DNA from 4 places in the Paenibacillus uliginis N3/975 genome. Region 4 is predicted to be linked to each of the others. Evidence: riboswitches for the same ligand, from Rfam matches in the RefSeq annotation. Region 4 holds a riboswitch; each other region holds the start of a gene.

Region 1 (5,309 bases), 1.6 Mb from region 4:
CAAAGAGCACTCGTCTCAATTGCCGATATTCTGGCTGCACGATCTAAGAACGAATGCAGCCCTGTCTTGCGCGCAGTTTCAAACAGCTCGTAGGGCTGAAACGGCACGCCGTTCTCGCTTGAACGCAACAAAAACTCATAAGCTACAATCTGTTCAGAACCGTCCACAATCGGCTGCATAAAACTCGTAAACTGCTTTTCCAAAATCATGTTAACAACATCAAAATGCTTCATGCGTTCCTCAAATTCACGTAGTGGTATCCACTTATGCTGAACATCCGGTACAGCTCCTCCAGTCACGCAAAAGTTCAATTGCTGCCGGATGAACGGGGGAAGATCTTGCATAAGCTGCATTAAGAAGAGCATTTCCTCACGATCACTGTAATGGACGGCACAGCTTTCCGGTGTCTCTTCCACAGCACAGCCGTTCTCACGGAACATCAAAATCAGCTCGGCAAATACCGGACGTATATGAATGGTTCCCTGGTCCTCAATCGGTTCAATGGTGCTGCAGTTATTGCAAAACATGATTGTCCTCCTCGGCAAGCTCACTCACTATCTATACTTCTTATCGGCATATAGCTTACAAAATCTTTGCAATTTTTAACATTTTTATGATGAAACTGTAGGTGAAGATTGGGCATAAAATTGCCAGTTTCTCCCATTCTCCTTAGCTGCATACATCGCAGAATCAGCTCGTCCGATCAACTCCTGATCATTCGCGGCATGATCAGGATATACCGCGAGTCCAATGCTAGCCCCCGTCTGGATCTCGACTCCCTCCAGCTCATAGGGCTTACTCAAGTGCGCGCTAATCTGGTCAGCTAGTTCCGCCAGTTCTCTATCGTCCACGGCAGGATAGACCATAACGGTAAATTCGTCCCCGCCCAGACGGGAAACAATCATTCGTTCACTGTCCAAGGAACACAGTCTTCGTGCTACCATTTGGATAAGCAGATCACCGGTCCGGTGACCGTAGCTGTCATTCACGGATTTAAACTGGTTCAGGTCCATATACAGCAGACCCAGCCTACTCCCCTTTTGGTCAGCATCCTCAATGCCCTCCATCAGACGGGCATTGAAATAACGACGGTTGTACAAGCCTGTGAGATCGTCATGATGGGCGAGATACTCACTTTGCTTCAAGCTGACGTGCAGACGCTCCATCAGCCGGTCATTTTCCAATTGGATGAGCACCTGACGAACCAGAATAAACAATACGCTAAGCGACAAGCCTGTAAACAGTCCGCTCCATCCCTCGAATCGCTCCGTGATCAAATAAAAAAGCCACCCGAGAACACCGTACGGCAGCAGATACTTTACCAAAAACGTCCCAAATGCAGGCTGCTTGTCCTTCACGATGTCCTTTTCCCGCATTCCAGAAACCGAACGTACGCCCGCCATTCCGATAAGGAACACAGCCGTTGTCCAGAGCAGGTCCAAATAAGGGTTCGGAACAGCCCCCACCAAATCGACAGTAACTAAATAAAATAGGTTCCCGATTACAAAAGCCAAGCCACCAAAACAAAGATACACTGCAACCATTGCCTGAACTTGCTTGGCATTAGCATACAAGACAAGTGTGAAAAATATCAGTATAATGCCGCACACTGGATACATCAGGTTTACCCAGAGCGAGGTCCCTTCTCCTTCTAGGAGGTAACCCTGCAGTTGAGGCTTCAAGAGATATTCCCAACTTACCGTAATAAAGACGATAAATATAATAACGATATCAAACATAAACCGCAGACCTCTAAGCAGTCCTTGTTCGTATCCGAACAAATAGACTAGCCCTGTGGTAAACAACACCATCTCCATGGTCCAGAGCCAATCCGCGGTGCTCAGTTCAGCCAGATATTCTCCCTTGGTCCATATCGGATATGCCCATACGAACTGGGCTAATCCTTCGCAGATCAGTCCCAGCATGACCAACAGCCAAAAAATCCGCAGCGATCCCATATGCCGCAAGGCAGCTAAAGCGAGGTATCCTGAAGCGGCGAGCGGCGCGATAACTGTCAGGACCCTCTGAACAGCCTCGGCTTCCGGAACCCAAAGCACAACCATAAATTGAACAAACAAATATATAACCGCCAGCCTCAGCGGTGCCATTCGTGCTATATTCCAGTTCATAAGCGTTCCCCCTGTAAAAGGTTAGCTTGTGTAGACATGATGTATGTAGTAGGCCTAAAGAATTATGGCATTTATCTATTGTAATGATACTTTTTACCCACCAAGAAGTAAAGAATAGAACGCAAAAGTGTAAGATTTGAACCTACCTGTGGAAGATCTTCTCCCTTATAAAATTCGTCTATCCCTACTTGACAACTAGGAATTAAATGCTATGATTCTTTTAATTTCTTAAACTTTCATATATAAGGAGTGCTTGGAAAATGACACGAAGACGACTGGATCATGTGGGTATTGTGGTGCGGGACCTGGATAAGACGCTTGCATTTTATACGGAGGTTGTCGGACTTGAGCTGAAAGGACGACTGACACATACGAACGGAGTCATAGAGCTGGCATTCCTCGGCTTTCACGGTGAGGACGAGACCGAAGTCGAGCTTATTCAAGGATACAGTGACTCCCTTCCCGCAGAGGGGACTGTCCATCACTTTGCGGTGAGTACAGATAACATTGAAGAAGAATACGCCCGGGTAAAGTCTCTGAATGTACCGCATTTAGATGAAGAAATCGTTACTCTGCCGAACGGACACCGTTACTTCTTTATTCATGGGCCCGAAGGGGAGAACATTGAATTTTTCCAGCGCTGAGGATATCCATAGCTTCCAGTCCTTACTGGACAGATGTTGAACGCCGGACTATAATACACGTAGTTAATCATAAATTATGTGAACAACTTCATAAGAACCGGGGTGCTGGAATTGGCCGGCTGAGATTGTATACCTTAACATACTGACCCTTATACCTGATCTGGGTAATGCCAGCGTAGGAATGTGTATTTAGTGGTCTCTTTATACCGCTATCAACCTTTGCGCTCGTATGCGTCCCGAATATCGGGACGCTTTTTTTGTGATTAGGTAAGTAGAAGTAAGTGTTCAGAAGGAGAGAGAACATGGTACGGAATAAAAGATGGATGTCCTTGGTGATAATCTGCGCGGTGCTGCTTGTCGTTGCCGGATGCGGAAACAAAGAAAAGCCGAACAACGAAGGGGCCAGTGATTCGAACAAACCTGCTGCTGAGCTGCGGGACGTTCAGGTTATGCTGGACTGGTCGGCAAACACGAACCATACAGGGCTTTACGCTGCAAAAGATCTTGGATATTACGAGGAGGAAGGGCTCAACGTCAAGATTGTACAGCCGGGTGCTGGCGGCAGTGATGCTCTGGTCGCCTCAGGCAAGGCTGACTTCGGTGTCAGCTACCAGGAAAGTGTCACTCTCGCGAGAACTCAAGGCGTGCCACTCGTTTCGATCGCAGCTGTGATCCAGCATAATACGTCCGGGTTTGCCGCTCCGGTTGACCGGAATATTAAAAAAGCAGCCGATTTTGAAGGCAAATCTTACGGCGGTTGGGGTTCCCCTGTAGAAGAGGCTGTGATGAAATCGATCATGGAGAAGGATAACGCCGACGTAAGCAAGGTAAAAATGATTAATATGGGAGATGCGGATTATTTCACTGCCGTGAAGCGCGATATTGATTTTGCCTGGATCTTTTACGCTTGGACAGGTATTGAAGCCGAGCTGCGTGAAGAGAAACTGGACATGATTTATGTGAAAGACTATTCAGAAGCGCTGGACTATTATACCCCTGTACTGGTAACGAGCGAGAAAATGATCAATGAAGATCCGGAACTGGTCAAAGCGTTCATGCGCGCTACAGCTAAAGGCTATGACTACGCCATTAAACAGCCGGAAGAAGCAGCTGCTCTCCTCTCCAAGGCAGTACCCGAGCTGGACAAAGATCTGGTGCTGGCTAGCCAGAAATGGCTTAGCCCGCTCTATCAAGACGATGCTCCTCGCTGGGGAGAACAGAAAGAAAGCGTATGGAAGGGTTATGCTGATTGGATGTTTGAACGTAAACTGCTGGATAAGCCACTCGAGGCAGGCAGCGCGTTCACGAATGATTTTTTACCGGATAGCCCATAAATCGCAGAACAATAGATCCGATATAACGAAAGGATGGAATGGACCATGGCAAGTACACTGCTCAGCATTCAAGTGATTCCCAAGACGCCCGACGGTCGGGACAGCATACCTTATGTAGACGTAGCTATCAAAGTCATTCAGGAATCAGGTGTCAAATATCAGGTGAACGCGCTGGAAACGACACTGGAAGGAGAACTGCCAGAGCTGCTGAAGATTGTGAATGATATGCACGAGGCACTTTTCCAGGCGGGCTGCCCGAGCGTCATATCCCAAGTGAAAATCGCGCAAAATCCTGAAGGAATCAGCATGGACCGGCTGACTGAGAAATATCGTCCATGAGGATTTGGTGGAATCGTCTATGGCCGCCCTTTGTGGCGGTCCTCTTCTTTTTAACAGTGTGGCAGTTGGCTGTCTCCTTGTTCCATGTGGAAGACTGGATCCTACCACCGCCTTCGGACATCGTCAGGGAAGCCGCTGCTGGAGCCGAAGATCTGCTCGGACATACACTTGCCACCCTGCAGCTGACACTAGTTGGCTTCGCCATCGGAACGGCTGTCGGTCTGGTCATCGCGCTGCTTCTCCATCTGGTCCCTTGGATGAAAACCGCACTGTACCCGCTTCTCGTCGTAAGCCAAAATGTGCCGACAATTGCGCTGGCTCCACTGCTCATGATCTGGTTCGGGTTTGGAATCTTACCAAAGGTTATTGTCATTACACTCGTGTGCTTCTTTCCGGTCGCCGTCTCAGCCATGGATGGTCTTGCTCGTACTGACCGGACGATGATGAATTACATGGAGATGGCTGGTGCAAGCAAATGGCAGACGTTCAGCAAGCTGGAGCTGCCTCATGCTCTCCCCTCCATCTTCTCTGGCGTCCGGATTGCGGCTACATATTCGGTCATGGGTGCGGTGATTGGGGAGTGGATCGGCTCGGACAAAGGAATCGGATATTTCATGATGCTGCAGAAATCCGCGTACCGTACGGACCGCGTATTTGTCGCTATTTTTATCATTGTCTTGTTAAGCCTGCTCATGGTTGCGCTCATAACTCTGCTGGAGCGACGGCTCATCCGCTGGAATCCGAAGCAGGAAAAGTCATCATGATACCAATCTACAATAAGGGAGGTGTTTTCGGGTGAAGACAGATCTGAACCCTGCGTACCAACAACACGAGATGGATCATCCGGACAACTCGGAACAGAT
Region 2 (5,309 bases), 1.1 Mb from region 4:
CTTTTCAGACGGCATCGGTTTGTCCATCAGCAATTCACGGTCGTACAGCGTGCCTCCCTTGGTTAATACCCGGCAGTACTCGGATAACGATTCGGTTGCATTGGTGAATACCGTGACTGACTCTGCAATCACGTAATTAAACTGCTCATCCTCAAATGGTAAAGAGCACACATCAGCCTGAAGGAAGTTAATATCCAGACCCATGGCTTCAGCACGCATTCGGGCTTTATTCAGCATGTTCTCATGCAGATCAACAGCGGTAACGCTATATCCTTGCTCGGTCAGGTGACATGCAGTTCTACCGGTCCCACAGCCTACTTCTAAAATACGGCTGCCTTGAGGAATTGGTTCTTTCCGAAACAACCTTAGGGTCGCTTCAAATCCTCCCGGATGAGCGCTTCCCATTCCTAATTTGGATAGCATGTTGATATAGTTCATGCTCTTGAGTCCCCCAATTCTTCCTTTATTCGGTGTAAAGTGTATTCGTCTATTTACCATATGTTTAAGGTACCTTTGGGGTTTTAGCTGAATTTAATAATTTGAGCCCGTTTTTCTCGGCTGAGGAGATATTTATCAAACAATGGGGGAACGTATCGTGAAAACTGAGCCGTTTGAGGCAGCCAAACAACTGATATCTCGGGACTATCCGAATTGCTTGATAGCTGTATTAGGAGGAAGTGCAGGCAGAGGAGAGCACAACGAGCAATCTGATCTCGATATTGTGCTTATAGATGACAGTGTGGAAGACTTCAATCGAAAAACGATTGAATCATTCGGCTGGGTCGTGGAACTGTTCTTCCTGACAACGTCAGGATACCGGGAGCAGTTTGATGCGGGTGTAATGGCCGGAAATCCAACTCTGCAGCGGATACTTGCAGAAGGGAGAGTAATTCATTCCCGCCCGGAAGGGGAGAAGATTCGGGAAGAAGCCCAAAACGATCTGGATTATGGCCCGTTGCCCTATACTTCCTTTGATATAGATGTAGCGCGTTATGCTGTAACCGAATTTATGATGGATTTAAAAGGCTCAGACAAACGTGTAGAAATGTGGTTTATCGCTCAAAAACTGACCACGCTGCTTTGCGAGTTTATTCTTAGAGCAAATCAACATTGGACAGGTGAAGGAAAGACATTATACCGTTTGGTGTCGGCATTTAATTCCAGCATCGCAGCGGATTTGGAGGATGCGCTCGAAAGGCTGTATCTTTACGATGATCGGGAAGCGTTAATCGAATTGGTGCCAAGACTACTGGAGCCTTATGGAGGACCTCATTTAATCGGGTATGAAGAATAAACACAGGTAAGGGGCTCTTGCCGTTACTGAATCGCTCCCATCTCAATACACTAATATTGTGATTAGATCACACGAAACTTAAACTCAGGAGGGATCAACATGGGTGATGTTTGCGGTGGAGGATATTTCGGTAGTACAGTAGGCGTGGTTTTGGTTCTTTTCATTCTGCTGGTTATCATCCTTGCTGCATGGGTATAAGCAACTAAGCAGAACAAAAGAAACAAGGCTCGGCCTGCAATCAGGCCGAGCTCATCTTTGTTTTGTGTGATAGTATCATGTGCTAGATTTCTTTTGGTGAAGGGCTATTGGCCGATACTACAGCTGTCATAACCAGATGGCTTCGGTCAGTTTGAATTGCATGCATAAAGGCATCTTCGAGCGTGTCGAACACCCTTGATACTGTGCCGTCCAGTCGGCTGGCATAGTGGATGCCTTGTGTTAAAGTCCCTTTTGATTTTGCTCGCTCAACCTCTTGGTATATGATGTCCATATAATTTTCTGTGCCGAGTGGATAGAGCGAGAAATGACAGGCAGTTTCAATATTAGCGGAACCCGCAAGGCTTTCGTTCATACGTGTATCATCTTCAGACATATACACATCACCTTTGCTGTCGCCTGGACATCCAATGGAGAATGTTCCATTAAATACGGTATGTACGCCAGTGGCCGCTGAATGCGCGAATATCGCACGGGTTACGTCAAATACATGTTCAGCTCTGCCTCTAATGCAAGTACATAAATCATCGGTATACATCCATACTTTGTCCGTGTTTACGGACGCCAATGCTTCTGTAATGACCTGAACGAACCTGTCTGTCATCGGAAATACAGAGAAACGGCAGCCTACGATCCTGCTGGTCCCGCATGCTGGATTACTCATACATAATAACCTCCTAATAAGATATAAAAAGACTGCACCCTGTGAAGGAGTGCAGTTTTATGCTTATAGCAAAATAAACATAAAGCTCCACTTCCCCACGCTAGTATGACCTAGATCGGGTAGTAAGGGTTGACGAACAATTCGTCTCTCAGCACGAGGCACCCCTAGTTCAGCTTGAAAATGAGTCAGTAAGTTGAGTGAAGCGAACTTCAATGAATTGAAGATAAAATCGTTATAGCGATATTGTACTCGCCGTGACCAGGATATATCAATATGTATAAGATACTATAAATAATGAAAGAAAGCACCGACTATAATCGGTGCTTTCTTGACTAAGTTACTTATTTAAACAGCTTTACGCGATCTTCAAGAGGTTGGAATTCTTTCTCGCTAGGCTCGGCTGTAGGTTTGCCGAAAGGCATTTGAGCTATAAGCTTCCAGCTTTCAGGCAGGTTCCATTCGTTTCTTACTTTCTCATCAATCAGTGGGTTATAGTGCTGCAAGGAAGCACCAAGACCTTCTGCTTCAAGTGCTGTCCATACTACGAACTGAAGCATTCCTGAAGACTGCTGAGACCAGATTGGGAAGTTATCCGCATAAAGAGCAAAGTTTTCTTGCAGGTGTGAAATAACGCTACTGTCTTCAAAGAAGAGAACAGTGCCGTAACCACCACGGAAAGCAGCCATTTTTTGAGCGGTAGGTGCAAACTGCTCCTCACTTCCGCCTACAACTTCTTTAAGAATACCTTCTGTCATGTTCCACAGCTTATCGTGTTGTTCTCCTAAAAGTACAACCACACGGGCACTTTGGGAGTTAAAAGAAGACGGAGTATGTTTTACAGCTTCATTTACGATTTCCTGGATACGCTCATCCGAAATAACGGAATCTTTGCTGATTGCATAGTGGGAGCGGCGATTCTTAAGGGCAGTGCTGAAATCTGTTGACATAAAATAAAATCCTCCTAAAATTATCATTTTTGCATTTCCACCTGATATAAGCATTTCCTTGATATACCTGTGATTATGCATCTTGGTTTCTAAATACTCGGATCAATCATATAGAGTTCTCACAACGTTCATTAACTTACGTTTTGTAAGAAATGATTGATACGTAAGTATCTTAGTATAATACAGAATGTTTTGTCAAGATTTTATTAATCACTTTTTTTGAAGTTCAAACAAATAATTGAACCAAGCGATTTAAACAAGTGATCTTATCATGAAAAAAATTTAACATTATGAACAAATGATGAACAAATGTGCAAATAATTTAAAATATAATTGAGTTTGATTCTCAATTATACTTGTCGGGTTGAGAATGTGATGATATAATTCACTTTAGATCGCAAATGATAATCAATCTCATTGAGAGTGATGTCGACATCCAGCCGGATCATACCGGAACTGCATCCCGCATAGAAGGAAGAGCTATGAATAAAAGATACTTGATCGCAGCAGTAGTGGTGTTATCCATTATTTCCTTATTCATAGGAGTAAAGGACATTTCACCGCTTGACCTGTTCCGAATGACGGAACAACAACAGCATATTATGCTAGTCAGTCGTATACCGAGGCTTGTCAGTCTAATTCTGGCGGGAGTCAGTATGAGTATTTGCGGCTTGATCATGCAGCAGCTCAGCAGGAACAAATTCGTATCTCCAACAACGGCAGGGACTATGGATTCCGCAAGGCTGGGTATTCTGGTAGCGATGCTGGTGTTCTCAACCACGGGTCCTCTGATCAAAATGCTGGTTGCATTCCTGTTTGCATTTGCAGGTACGATGATCTTTATGAAGATCCTCGACAAGATCAAATTCAAGGATGCCGTATTTATCCCGTTGGTTGGATTGATGTTCGGGAATATTATTAGCTCGATCGCTACATTTTTCGCCTATAAATATGATCTTATTCAGAACATGTCTGCTTGGCTGCAGGGTGACTTCTCCATGATCATTAAGGGGCAGTACGAGCTGATGTACATAAGTGTTCCTCTGGTCATTCTGGCTTACTTGTTCGCTAATAAGTTTACAGTGGCGGGCATGGGAGAGGAGTTCGCAACAAATCTGGGACTTCGTTACCGGAGAGTTGTGAACATCGGTTTGATCATTGTGGCTCTGGTGACAGCTTCAGTAGTTCTGACTGTAGGTATGATACCTTTCCTGGGGTTGATTGTACCAAACATCGTGAGTCTTTACTTGGGGGATCATTTGAAAAAAAGCCTTTCGCATACCGCACTGCTCGGGGCCGCATTTGTTCTCTTCTGCGACATCATCGGCCGAATTATCATTTATCCCTATGAAATTCCGATCAGCTTAACCGTGGGTGTAATCGGAAGCGGTATATTCATTTACTTATTGATGAGGAGAAAGGCATATGACATATAAAGCCAAAACCGGTCTGCTGGCCGCGGTGGCACTCATCCTGATAGGCCTCTTCTTGTTCATTGATATTGGAGGTAACTGGGATTACGCGCTGCCGAGAAGAATCAAGAAGGTGTTGGCGATTGTTCTAACAGGCGGCTCAATTGCGCTGTCTACCACGGTGTTTCAAACGGTCACTAATAATCGAATATTGACGCCAAGCGTCATGGGACTGGACTCTTTATACGTCTTAATACAGACATTTGTTATATTCGCTTTCGGTTCTTTTAAGCTGTATGAGTTGGGTAACATAAACTTTCTGATCAATGTTGGCGGCATGATTCTTTTTTCGGGAGTCTTGTACAAAATTTTGTTCCGAAGGGAAGGAAATAATATATATTTTCTTCTATTAATCGGGATGATCTTCGGATCGTTATTCTCAAGCTTATCTTCCTTTATGGAAGTGTTGATCGATCCGAATGAATTCCAGTTTGTCTCAGACAAAATGTTTGCCAGTTTCAATAATGTAAAAACAGAGTTGTTAGTCATCGCTTTCATAGTAGTGGCGATTATCCTGATTTATTTCGCTAGGTATTTCAAGTATCTCAATGTACTGGCGCTAGGACGTGAACATGCGATCAACCTGGGTGTGAATTACGATTATGTTGTCAAAAGAATGCTTATTATCGTGGCAGTTCTGATTTCGGTGGCAACAGCCCTTGTCGGTCCAATCACATTCCTGGGACTCCTTGTTGTTAACGTGGCGTATGAATTTA
Region 3 (5,309 bases), 2.2 Mb from region 4:
GGCACAATGAAAGGGGCACAAGGAAATTGAAAAAAGAAATTGGTACATTGTTGTTGTTGAGTGCAGTTTTGCTTTCGGGATGTGGTACAGATAAGCTAGCAACGGTTACGCAAGGGTCAGGCGAATCTCCCAATAAACAGGTAACAACGCAGCCTGAGCAAGAGACTGATGCAAAATTGATTAAGGCTTCAAAAAATGAAGAAGTAAAACTTTATGCTACTAAGGAAACGAAGAATGGAGTTAAAGGGGTAACCTTAAATATTAATGGAAGTCAAAGAGACTTTGATTGGAAATACCCTGGTGATACGGGAACTGAACCGCAGGTGTTCTATACGGATGTTACAGGTGACGGGAAGGAAGAAGCTGTAATTATCATTCAGACTGGCAGAGGGACAGGCTTAGATAACTTTGATATCCATGTAGTTAATGCCCAGGATTTATCCGAAATTAAAGTACAAAGTTATGAGGGCATTGTTGCCAGTCAAATTGAATCACATGTTGCTAAAAATAAGGATGATACTTTAGCAATTACTGTTAAAACGCAAGGAAAAGAATATAAGTTCGATTATGGTTTTGATCCAGCGCCAGATTACAATCAAGATGAGCTTGGTTTCGGCGGTATAGTTATTTATGCATTGGAGAATCAAAAAATAAAATTAAATATCTCGGGATCTGTTGGCGTATCCCCCACATATGTGTGTGAGTTCAATGTCACATATAAATTCGATAGTGCTAAGAATGAATTCGTTGTTAATCAAATTGAAGTTAAACCTATTGAAAAATAAGAAAAGGCTGACCAATATAAATTGGCCAGCCTTTTCTTGTTGGCGATGCCTCCTGATCGTGGTGTTGCTGAGCTTGTACTAACAATTCGGCCATCATAAAATCACTTCTTTACGGCGTCAGAGAAAATCTGTTGTCCTTCATTCGTCTCTTTTTGTCATAGTCCCATTTTTACAACCGCTTCAGAAAAATAAGAACATAAGCTCCCGTATTTACCACTGAGAACATTATGGTCAATGAATTAAGATTCATATTTTGCTTATACACACAAACATAATTAACAAGCATTTACATTTTTTGCTTTTTTGATTAGGATTAATTAATAAACTTACGGGCGTCCTGGATCGGGAAGTGTATCGAGCTTCTGCAGGAGGATGGTAGCAGAAAAAATAGAGAGGTGTTGTCATGGATTATAAGAAATTAAAGATTCCTATTATTATGATTTCTTTACCAATCATTTTTCTTGACGTTTTATTGCCTGTGTATACAAAAGAGCTGGGATTTACTACGTTTCAACTCACTATCTTAATTTCTGTGTTCTCAATGTTTCAATTGATCATGAGACTTATTCTTGGTAAGGTCTCAGATAAATACAGTCGGCGCTCCATATTTATAAGTTCTTTATTGTGTTTTTTCATAGCGTACTTTGTCTATGCCGTTGCGACTGAATTATCGATTCTGCTCCTCGCCAGAGTGATACATGGTGTAGCAGGTATTTTGCTTACAATATCCCTGTACGGAATGATCACAGATACAAAAAGTGGTTTTGCACAAAAATTAGGAAGCTTTAGCAGTAACCGAAATTTCGGCGGTCTTATTGGCGTTGGATTATGTTTTTTTATTCTAAACAGATATGAGCTGCTGAACGGATGGACAGTATTATTTACGGCTTGTGGAGCAGTTGCCGCATTGGCATTTGTTTACTCTTTGGTCATATCCAGAGCATCTGAGCAGCAACGTATGACTTATATACCTAAACTTGTTTTATCTCCAGAAAAGCGAAAAATCTGGTTTGTTAATGTGCTTTTCTGTTTGTTATCCAGTATGATTTTTGCTCTATTAATACCCTATCTACAAGCTGGATTTGATGCAGACATTAAAGAAATTGCCATTACTTTTTTGTTGCCAATGCTTGTCTCATCTTTTTCAGGTTCCTTTTTGGGCAAACTTGGAGATCGTATAGGTTATCGTAAGGCTACTACTTTATCAGTAGTTATATCCTTCATAACCATTTCGACAATTGTATTTTCTTCTAGTCTAAGCATTTTTGCTTTACTTTGGACAATTTTTATCATTTCCTGTTCAACGTTTAATCTTTCTCTCGATGCCATGTTTTTTAAGAGGATTCCAGAAGAACATATTGGGGATGCCTTTGGCAAATATTCCATTGGCTCAAATCTTGGGATGATCATAGGACCTGCATTGGGTGGCTTTGTGTTTGATACATATGGCCCTACTGTTCCTTATATTATATTTGCAGTAAGTATGGCTCTGCTGGTTCCATTCCTGTTGACTATGCTTCCGAAAGACGAACCGTACCATCCAGTGGTTACGATAGAGAACCGGACTCATTCCCATAAATGAGCTTAAAGCGAATTGTACATATTTTTGAAAAAGATAAAGCAGCTTCGATAGTCCGTATTCATTTTTCTAATAACGATGTTTGACAGATCTAGTAAACCTTTGTACAGTATTACTCAATAGAATAGGAAGTCCACTAGGGGAGCCGTTAGCGGCTGAGACAAGAGGATATCTTGGACCCTTTGAACCTGATCTAGTTCATACTAGCGTAGGAAAGTGGAGTCGGTTATAAGGTCTTAAATGCGATGTGTTCGTTCACACTCATAGGCATATAGATGAAGCCGCTCCAGCTTTCGGGGCGGCTTTTTTTTGCGTTGTTCCGAGGGTGCTGTCTTACGGGACTTCCTGCTCTTCAATTATTTGGAGGTGGGGAAAAGTGAGTTTTACGCAAGAGCTCCGTCAGAAGGCGGACGGCATTTTTCAGGCCATTTATGAGCATCCCTTTGTGAGAGGTATTGCAGACGGGAATTTGTCCAAGGAACAGTTAATTCACTATATCAAACAGGACTATGAGTATTTGAATGCCTATATGCGGATTTACGGGATCGCGATCTCTAAATGTAGAACACGGGATGAGATTGCAGATTTTAATGAACAGATTTCTTTTATACTCCACAGCGAAGTTCACCCGCATCAAAATTTCTGTGCTGTTGCAGGAGTAACTTATGAAGAAATGCAGGGGTACCCGCTCGCTCCATCCGCACATCATTATATCCATCACATGCTGACGGTTGCACACGAAGGTAGCCTTGGTGAGATCATGGCCGTGCTGCTGCCTTGTCCTTGGACGTACTTAGAGATCGGCCGGAAGCTGCTGGATGAGGTTCAGCCGGATGAGAGCCATCCGTTCTATGAGTGGATATATTTTTACGGGAATCGGGCCGAAGATGCAGCAGCCAATTTCCGCAGTCGTGTGGATACGTGGGCGCAAGAAGCAACGGCTGCCGAGCGTGAGCGCATGGCTGAACATTTCATGCTCAGCTGCCAGCTGGAGTATATGTTCTGGGACATGGCTTACCGGCAGGAAGAGTGGCCATTGCAGGTGTAGGCTGCGGACTTGTGATATTTTTGCGATTCTATAATGATAAGAGAGGCTGATCAATATGAGTATGCTGGATCAAGAGCTTTCTGCTCTCCTTGAAAAGGTGCGAACAAACAAACCGCTCGTACATAACATGACGAATGTGGTGGTGACCAATTTTACGGCGAATGGTCTTTATGCGTTGGGCGCATCGCCTGTGATGGCTTATTCTCCTGATGAAGTCGCTGACATGGCGAAGATCGCAGGTGCGCTGGTGCTGAACATTGGAACATTGTCCCGTGAATTGGTGGACGCCATGATCATCGCCGGGCAATCGGCGAATGCCCATGGCGTCCCGGTTCTACTGGACCCGGTGGGCGCGGGAGCCACAACGTTTCGGACGGAGTCGGCTCTGCGAATCCTTAGCGAGGTCAAGATTTCACTCGTGCGGGGCAATGCGGCTGAAATCGCCCATCTTGTGGGAGAGGAACGGGAGATCAAAGGCGTGGATGCTGGAGACAGCGCAGGCGGTGGGAATGTGGACCTGGCGATACGGGCCGTACGAGAGCTGAATACGATCGTCGCGATTACCGGACAAAAGGATGTCATTACGGATGGAGCGTTAGTCCGGATCATAAGCGGTGGAGACGTGTTGCTCACCAAGGTGACCGGAGCAGGCTGTCTGCTGACCTCGGTGCTGGGTGCTTTTGCTGCAGTTGAACCGGACCTGATGCTGGCAGGTACTACAGGCCTCGCCTTTTATGGTGCGGCTGCCTCACGGGCAGCGGAACGTACGTCTGATCTCGGACCCGGAAGCTTCCAGGTTGCGTTTCTGGATGAGCTCGCCAAGCTGCACCCGGGCTCATTGGAGGGACGCTCCGTTATTCGGGAATTGAGTGCAGCCGCTGCAGGTGATAGACGATGACGAGCACTCGCGTTCCCAGAGCGTTGACGATTGCTGGCTCGGACAGCGGCGGCGGAGCCGGAATTCAGGCGGACCTCAAGACGTTTCAGGAGCTTGGTGTATATGGCATGTCGGCTATTACTGCGATAACGGTACAGAATACACTGGGTGTCCATGGGGTATATCCACTACCTCCGGAAGCGTCGGCAGAGCAGATCGAAGTTGTAGGGTCAGACCTTGGGGTAGATGCTTTGAAGACTGGCATGTTGTTTAGTGCAGATATTATCCGCATCGTGGCAGAACAGATCCGGAAATTTGGTTGGGAAAAGGTTGTTGTCGATCCGGTGATGATCGCCAAAGGTGGCGCCGAGCTGCTGCGGACAGAAGCGGTGCAGGCACTCAAGGAGGATTTGTTGCCCTTGGCGCTCGTCGTTACTCCTAATATCCCGGAAGCCGAAGTGTTATCCGGGATGAGCATCCGATCCATGGGGGACCGCCGGGAAGCCGCAAGGCGTATCCGCGATCTAGGGCCGAAGATCGTTGTGATCAAGGGCGGGCATGATGAGGGCGAGGATGGGCAGGTCGGCTGGAGTAGTGACACCCGTGAAAATTTTGAGTACAACGAAAATAGCGAGGATGGGGCGAACTGCGGAAGCGGGCAGGTTGTTGACCTGGTCTATGATGGCACGGTCTTTACAGAATTGACCGGCGAACGGGTGCACACTGTACATACACATGGTACGGGATGTACGTTCTCCGCCGCGATTACCGCAGGATTAGCCAAAGGGATGTCTCCGCTAGTAGCTATCGCGAATGCAAGAGCATTTATTCAGGCGGCTATTGAGGATGGACTGTATCTTGGTGCTGGTTACGGACCGACAAACCATTGGGCCTACGGCTGCCGTCGTCAGGAGGTGCTTCGATGAAGGAGAGAATTTCTCCCGTCAGGATGCGCGAATATCTTCGGATGTATCTGGTCATGGGCAATGTGAACTGCCGGACAGAGCCGGAGATGGTGCT
Region 4 (5,309 bases):
AATACGAAGCCCGAAAAGGATTTGTGGTTCTAATTCATTCATAATACATTTCAGCACCTTCGTTATTTCCCGGGAGGAATTATCCTACCGTCGAACATAGCGGGGTGCTTTTTTGAAATATTTGATTATATGTTTCACGTATAAATAATTTAATATTTCTCGATGAAACGCTCTCCATCCTTATGTAGGATGCCGAAGGCGTTTCTTCTTGGTTGGTATGCTATTGAATCTATGTATGGCGGATACTAAGATAGATGGAACGTAGGGAATTTTAGCACTGGAACAATCAAGGTCTGAAGGAGAGAACGGATGAGAATAATGGGGGAGTTAACAGGGAAAACAGCGCTCGTAACAGGGGCTTCCAGCGGCTTCGGACTTCTGATATGTCTGGAATTGGCGGGACAGGGATACCAGGTGGCGGCGGGAATGAGAAGGCCGGAAGGCTCGGACAGACTGCTCAGCTTAGCAAGGGAAGCAGGATTGGAATCACGGATTCATGTGGTCACGCTGGATATATGCGAGCCGGAATTGGTAAAGAACGCTGTACTTGAAATTGAGAAGTTATGGGGGCGTTTGGATCTTCTTGTGAACAATGCGGGTGAGGCCGTTGGCGGATTTGTAGAAGAGGTGCCGCTTGAAGCATGGAGGAAACAGATGGATGTGAATTTCTTCGGAACCGTATCTGTGACACAAGCCGCCCTCCCGCTCATACGCAGAACAGGAAAAGGCAGAATCATTTTTATGAGTAGTATTAGCGGAGTAGTCGGATTTCCGGGTTACGGACCATATGCCTCCTCAAAGTTCGCTGTAGAAGGATTTGGTGAATGCCTCTCACTGGAGCTTCAGCCGTTAGGAATCGATGTGGTGCTGATCGAACCCGGTGCGTATGGTACAGCCATATGGAGTAAAGGGTTTAGTGATATTAGCGCACAAGAGGGATCTCCCTATAGGGCTATGCTGGATGATGTGCTGAATTTCTCAAAAGCAACCGCCAAAAGCAGCGGCGACCCACGAGAGGTGGCCCATCTGGTAGGGGAAATCGCACGGATGAAATCTCCCCGATTCAGATATCGGCTGCCGAAGGGCACCCGTATGACCGTTACAGCCAAGCTGCTGCTGCCTTACCGGATGTTCCAGCGCATCGTGTTGAAGACGCTAAGCAGGAAGCGCTGAAATTCAGGAGCTCTTGGCAGACGGTTCGTGGAGCAGGCCGAGCAGTTCTCCCATCTTGACTTTGTCGCCAAGCTTTAGATCACCGCGAGGCGTGAAGGTTCCGTTCTCCGTCAGCAGGACGACGGTAGAGCCGAATTCAAAGTAGGCAAGGTCATCGCCGTTGCTCCATTCATTCGTCTTCTCGTCGGTATAACGAATACTGCTGACATTCATAGCGCCAACCTTAACAACGGCCACTTCGCCGTGTTCATGCCTGATATATGTAATGAGTCTTTCGTTGCGGCTGAGTACATTTCGGATATTGGTGAGCGCAAAATCGTTCACCGGATACACCTTGCCCCGGAGATGTTCGCTTTCCGCTTTCTTACCGGTTACCGGGGAATGAATCCGGTGGTAGTCGGTAGGACTCAAGTAAAGCACGAATACATAGCCATTAAGATAGTTCCCCATCCGTGGAGAATGGTTCAGCAGTTCGTCGACGGTATAATCCTGGCCCTTTACGTTCAAAATGGTTCCCGCTTTGACGGGGCCCATGCCTGTGATAAGGGCGTCAACAGGACTGGTCATGGCGCCCGCTGTTTCATCGATTGCGCGCATGCCCATTTTTAGACGGCGGGAAAAAAACTCATTCAGCGAACGGTATTCATGTATTTCTTTTTCAGCCTCATGGGCGGGAATTTTGTATATTCGAATAAACGTTGGTATGAGATAACGGCTCCATCTGCTGTGGGAAAAGCTACCCATGATGCGGGATACCCACTTTCGGGAGGACAGTTCTGTCATTAGCCTCAGTAATTGTTTAGCCATGTAATTCTCCTTTGTGCTTGCATTAACAAATAGCGTTTTTGGATATATGCGCACTCTGCATTATATTGACATAGAATAAGGGCTAAATCAATAAAAAGGGGATTTTGAAAAAAAGGGGCTTGCAAATTCAGGAAGGACTGGTGTATTTTAAAGTCAGCTTAAAACCGAATATGGAATACGGGGGCTTGAGTGAATCAGGCTGAGACTGCAGATGTTGATCCCGCTGCTGACCGTTAATCTGAACTGGGTAATGCCAGCGTAGAGAATATCCGACCCTGATAGGGCCTATTTTCCGTCTGCGCATATTTTCCAGACGGTTTTTTGTCGTGTTTGTTAATTCAATTTGGGGTAAGAGAGGAGAAGCTGTGATGCAATCTGGTGTTGAAGCAAAAAAGAATGGAAATGTTAGAAGGGGACTGCGGCTTAGTGATATTCTTGTTACGGTTCTGGTCTCGCTTGTTCTAGGTGTGGTATACCATTTCTGGGGTTCGGTATACAGCTTGTTTAAGCCGTTATTTTTTGAGGCGGATGAGATGTTGTACGGCATGTGGTTTGCAGCAGCTCCGCTTGCTTTTCTGTTGATTCGAAAGCCAGGGGTAGCATTAATTGCAGAGCTTGCAGCAGCGCATGTTGAAGTGCTGTTCGGAAGCGGCTGGGGATTGAATCTGCTTCTGTACGGTATCATACAGGGTCTGGGAGCGGAACTGGTATTTGCCGCCTTCCGTTACCGGAAACATGCTGCCTGGACTGTTGCTCTGGCTGGTGCAGCGTCTGCAATCGGTTCGATGGTGATGGATTTCTATTTGGCTTATACAGACAATTATGTGTGGTGGATGTTTGTTGCCAAGTACAGCATGCGTGTTGCAAGCGGTGCGTTGATTGCAGGACTTCTGATGTTCGCTTTGGCCAAAGCATTGGAGCGGACAGGTGTAACCTCACTGCTTCGACCTGCTTCAGCCAAAGATTATGAAGCTCTAGATGATCCGCGCCATGTGTGAGAACCCAGGTGATCAGCATTCAGCGAGTGCCGGCGAAGGAATGGTACCATTCTCGCTGTATGTGGAAGGATTGCGGCTGAAATTTGCGGGTGAAGATCGGCTGGTGTTTAAAGATCTGTCTTTTGCTGCCCAAAAAGGGGAAAAGGTGCTTCTGCTCGGACCGAGCGGATGCGGTAAATCCACATTGCTTCAGGTACTCAGCGGGATGATACCCCATGCGATAGAGGTGCCGATGAAATGCTCGGATCAACGGATTCCGTCTTCTTGGGCGTATGTGTTTCAAGATCCGGACACCCAGTTTTGCATGCCGTATGTAGATGAAGAACTGGCCTTTGTGCTCGAAAATCTTTCTGTGCCACAGGAAGAGATGACTGGCCGGATGCAAGAAGTATTAAGTTCCGTTGGCTTGCGCTTAGAAAATTTACATATTCCGATCAGCCATCTCTCTCAGGGGATGAAACAACGCCTTGCTCTCGCATCGGCGCTGCTCCTTCAACCGGAGGTGCTGTTTCTGGATGAGCCTTCAGCGTTGCTGGATCCGGAAGGCCGGGAACAGATTTGGGAAGCTGTGAAGTCCGTTTCAGATGGACGGACGCTCATTATTGTAGAACACCGGATTGAAGAAATGGCAGCTTATGTAGACCGGGTGGTGCTATTTGGCCCGGATGGCGTGATTCTGGGCCAGGGAAGTCCCGAGGTCGTGTTTACCGTATTTAAGAAAGAGCTAACGGAATACGGGATCTGGTATCCGGGCGTATGGGATGACTATGCCGGATCTCCGGCCGGGACGGAAACCTTCCGACCGTTAACTTCGGTAACGGTAAGGACAGAGGAGCTATGTGAAGATTTAGACGCAGAGGGTGTGTGTGGTGTCAGCGCTGCCCATGTAACAGAGTTATCCACAAATTCGGGTAGCAGCAATATTAGCCGAATTAATCGATGGCATGGTGGTGAGCAGGAAGAACTTCACTCAGGGGGCGTGAATCAAGACCCGGTACTTGAACTGAGTGATTTCACGGTGCTCCGTAAAGGGCAGCCGGTTGTGGCAGTTGATAAAGCAACGGTTTATCCGGGCGAATTCGCAGCCGTCATCGGGCCGAATGGAGCAGGTAAAAGCTCGCTGCTGCTCGGTCTGATGGGACTGCTTAGGGCGGAAGGGGAATACCGTCTTGGTGGAGATATTGTCCCGCCAGGGAAAAAGAGAAAGGAACGAAAACTCCGGCAAGGAATGCTGGGACGAATCGGCTTTGTATTCCAAAATCCAGAGCTTCAATTCGTCACAGAACGAGTCCTGGATGAAGTGGCCTATTCTCTGCTTGTGGACGGAATACCGCTGGAAGAGGCAGAAATGGCTGCGCGTGAATCCCTGAAGCGATTCGGGCTTAGCCGGCTGGAGCAGCGTCATCCATATCAGCTGTCGACTGGTCAAAAGAGAAGGTTAAGCGTAGCAACCGCAATGGCACGAGAACCAGAGATGCTGCTGCTGGATGAGCCAACGTTTGGACAGGATGCGCGGAATACGTTCTCCATATTGGAGATGTGTGAAGAATTGCGCCAGGCAGGTACAGCTATTCTGATGGTAACCCATGAGATGCAAATTGCCCAAAATGCGGCAACTCATATATGGGAAGTCCAGGAGGGGAAGATTATTTCGCAGCAGGCTTCTTCCAGATTGACGGCCAGTCCCATAGGTGAAAACAGAGCTGCTGATGAGAGTTCGGGGGAACGGAGCTTGATGCTATCGGGGGTGAGTCGATGAATTTCTGGAAGCCGAATCGGCTGACTTGGCTGCATCGTGCGAATCCTGTTGTTAAGCTTGGGGTGCTGATGGGACTATTCTTAATGACCGTGTTGACGCATGATATTGATTTTGTTATGTATCAAGCTGTTATTTTTACCGTGTGTCTGTTGGTCTTAAGTGGCATAAAGCCTTGGAAAATGCTTCTGTTCTTCCTTCCGTTTGCGATCGCGTTTCTATCTTCATCTTCCTCGATGATGCTGTTTGGTCGGGGCGAGAATATATGGTGGGAATGGGGATTGTTCCGTGTGTCGGAAGAAAGCTTCTATCGGGGGCTGCATCTTGGGTTTAAAGGAATCACGTTTGCGGCTGAGGGTCTTCTATTCGTCACAACAACATCCTCAGTAGATCTGTTTTACGGATTGATGCAGAAGCTGAAACTTGCTCCCAAATATGCTTACAGCTTCATGGCTTCCATTCGGCTGCTGCCGATGGTGTGGGAGGAATATTTGGCCCGCCGTCAGGCACTTCAGATTCGTGGATTGCGGCCGATTCGAGGAGTTAGGGGCGTGGTGCACAGAGCCGGTATGTAC

What was found. A riboswitch is a leader RNA that binds a small molecule or an ion and turns the genes downstream of it on or off. The one in region 4 is predicted to bind thiamine pyrophosphate.
Region 1: linked by a shared signal. The riboswitch ahead of B9N86_RS26625 (ABC transporter substrate-binding protein) and the one ahead of B9N86_RS04080 (ECF transporter S component) in region 4 are both predicted to bind thiamine pyrophosphate.
Region 2: linked by a shared signal. The riboswitch ahead of B9N86_RS09265 (YkoF family thiamine/hydroxymethylpyrimidine-binding protein) and the one ahead of B9N86_RS04080 (ECF transporter S component) in region 4 are both predicted to bind thiamine pyrophosphate.
Region 3: linked by a shared signal. The riboswitch ahead of tenA (thiaminase II) and the one ahead of B9N86_RS04080 (ECF transporter S component) in region 4 are both predicted to bind thiamine pyrophosphate.

Annotation. Positions count from the first base shown of each region.
Region 1 covers NZ_LT840184.1:5,701,746-5,707,054, forward strand. Annotated here, with positions in the region: gene B9N86_RS26610 (EAL domain-containing protein) at 1-527, opposite strand, end outside; gene B9N86_RS26615 (GGDEF domain-containing protein) at 612-2,129, opposite strand; gene B9N86_RS26620 (VOC family protein) at 2,390-2,773, shown strand; TPP riboswitch at 2,862-2,972, shown strand; gene B9N86_RS26625 (ABC transporter substrate-binding protein) at 3,076-4,107, shown strand; gene B9N86_RS26630 (MTH1187 family thiamine-binding protein) at 4,153-4,446, shown strand; gene B9N86_RS26635 (ABC transporter permease) at 4,443-5,210, shown strand; gene B9N86_RS26640 (ABC transporter ATP-binding protein) at 5,281-5,309, shown strand, end outside.
Region 2 covers NZ_LT840184.1:1,959,735-1,965,043, forward strand. Annotated here, with positions in the region: gene B9N86_RS09250 (class I SAM-dependent methyltransferase) at 1-438, opposite strand, end outside; gene B9N86_RS09255 (nucleotidyltransferase domain-containing protein) at 596-1,294, shown strand; gene B9N86_RS09260 (YjcZ family sporulation protein) at 1,394-1,492, shown strand; gene B9N86_RS09265 (YkoF family thiamine/hydroxymethylpyrimidine-binding protein) at 1,575-2,174, opposite strand; TPP riboswitch at 2,250-2,350, opposite strand; gene B9N86_RS09270 (nitroreductase family protein) at 2,516-3,121, opposite strand; gene B9N86_RS09275 (ABC transporter permease) at 3,604-4,557, shown strand; gene B9N86_RS09280 (iron chelate uptake ABC transporter family permease subunit) at 4,547-5,309, shown strand, end outside.
Region 3 covers NZ_LT840184.1:5,137,453-5,142,761, reverse strand. Annotated here, with positions in the region: gene B9N86_RS24085 (hypothetical protein) at 27-785, shown strand; gene B9N86_RS24080 (MFS transporter) at 1,189-2,367, shown strand; TPP riboswitch at 2,493-2,596, shown strand; gene tenA (thiaminase II) at 2,741-3,412, shown strand; gene thiM (hydroxyethylthiazole kinase) at 3,468-4,310, shown strand; gene thiD (bifunctional hydroxymethylpyrimidine kinase/phosphomethylpyrimidine kinase) at 4,307-5,215, shown strand; gene thiE (thiamine phosphate synthase) at 5,212-5,309, shown strand, end outside.
Region 4 covers NZ_LT840184.1:875,243-880,551, forward strand. Annotated here, with positions in the region: gene B9N86_RS04070 (SDR family oxidoreductase) at 310-1,173, shown strand; gene asd (archaetidylserine decarboxylase) at 1,177-1,980, opposite strand; TPP riboswitch at 2,148-2,262, shown strand; gene B9N86_RS04080 (ECF transporter S component) at 2,349-2,978, shown strand; gene B9N86_RS04085 (ABC transporter ATP-binding protein) at 3,019-4,737, shown strand; gene B9N86_RS04090 (energy-coupling factor transporter transmembrane component T family protein) at 4,734-5,309, shown strand, end outside.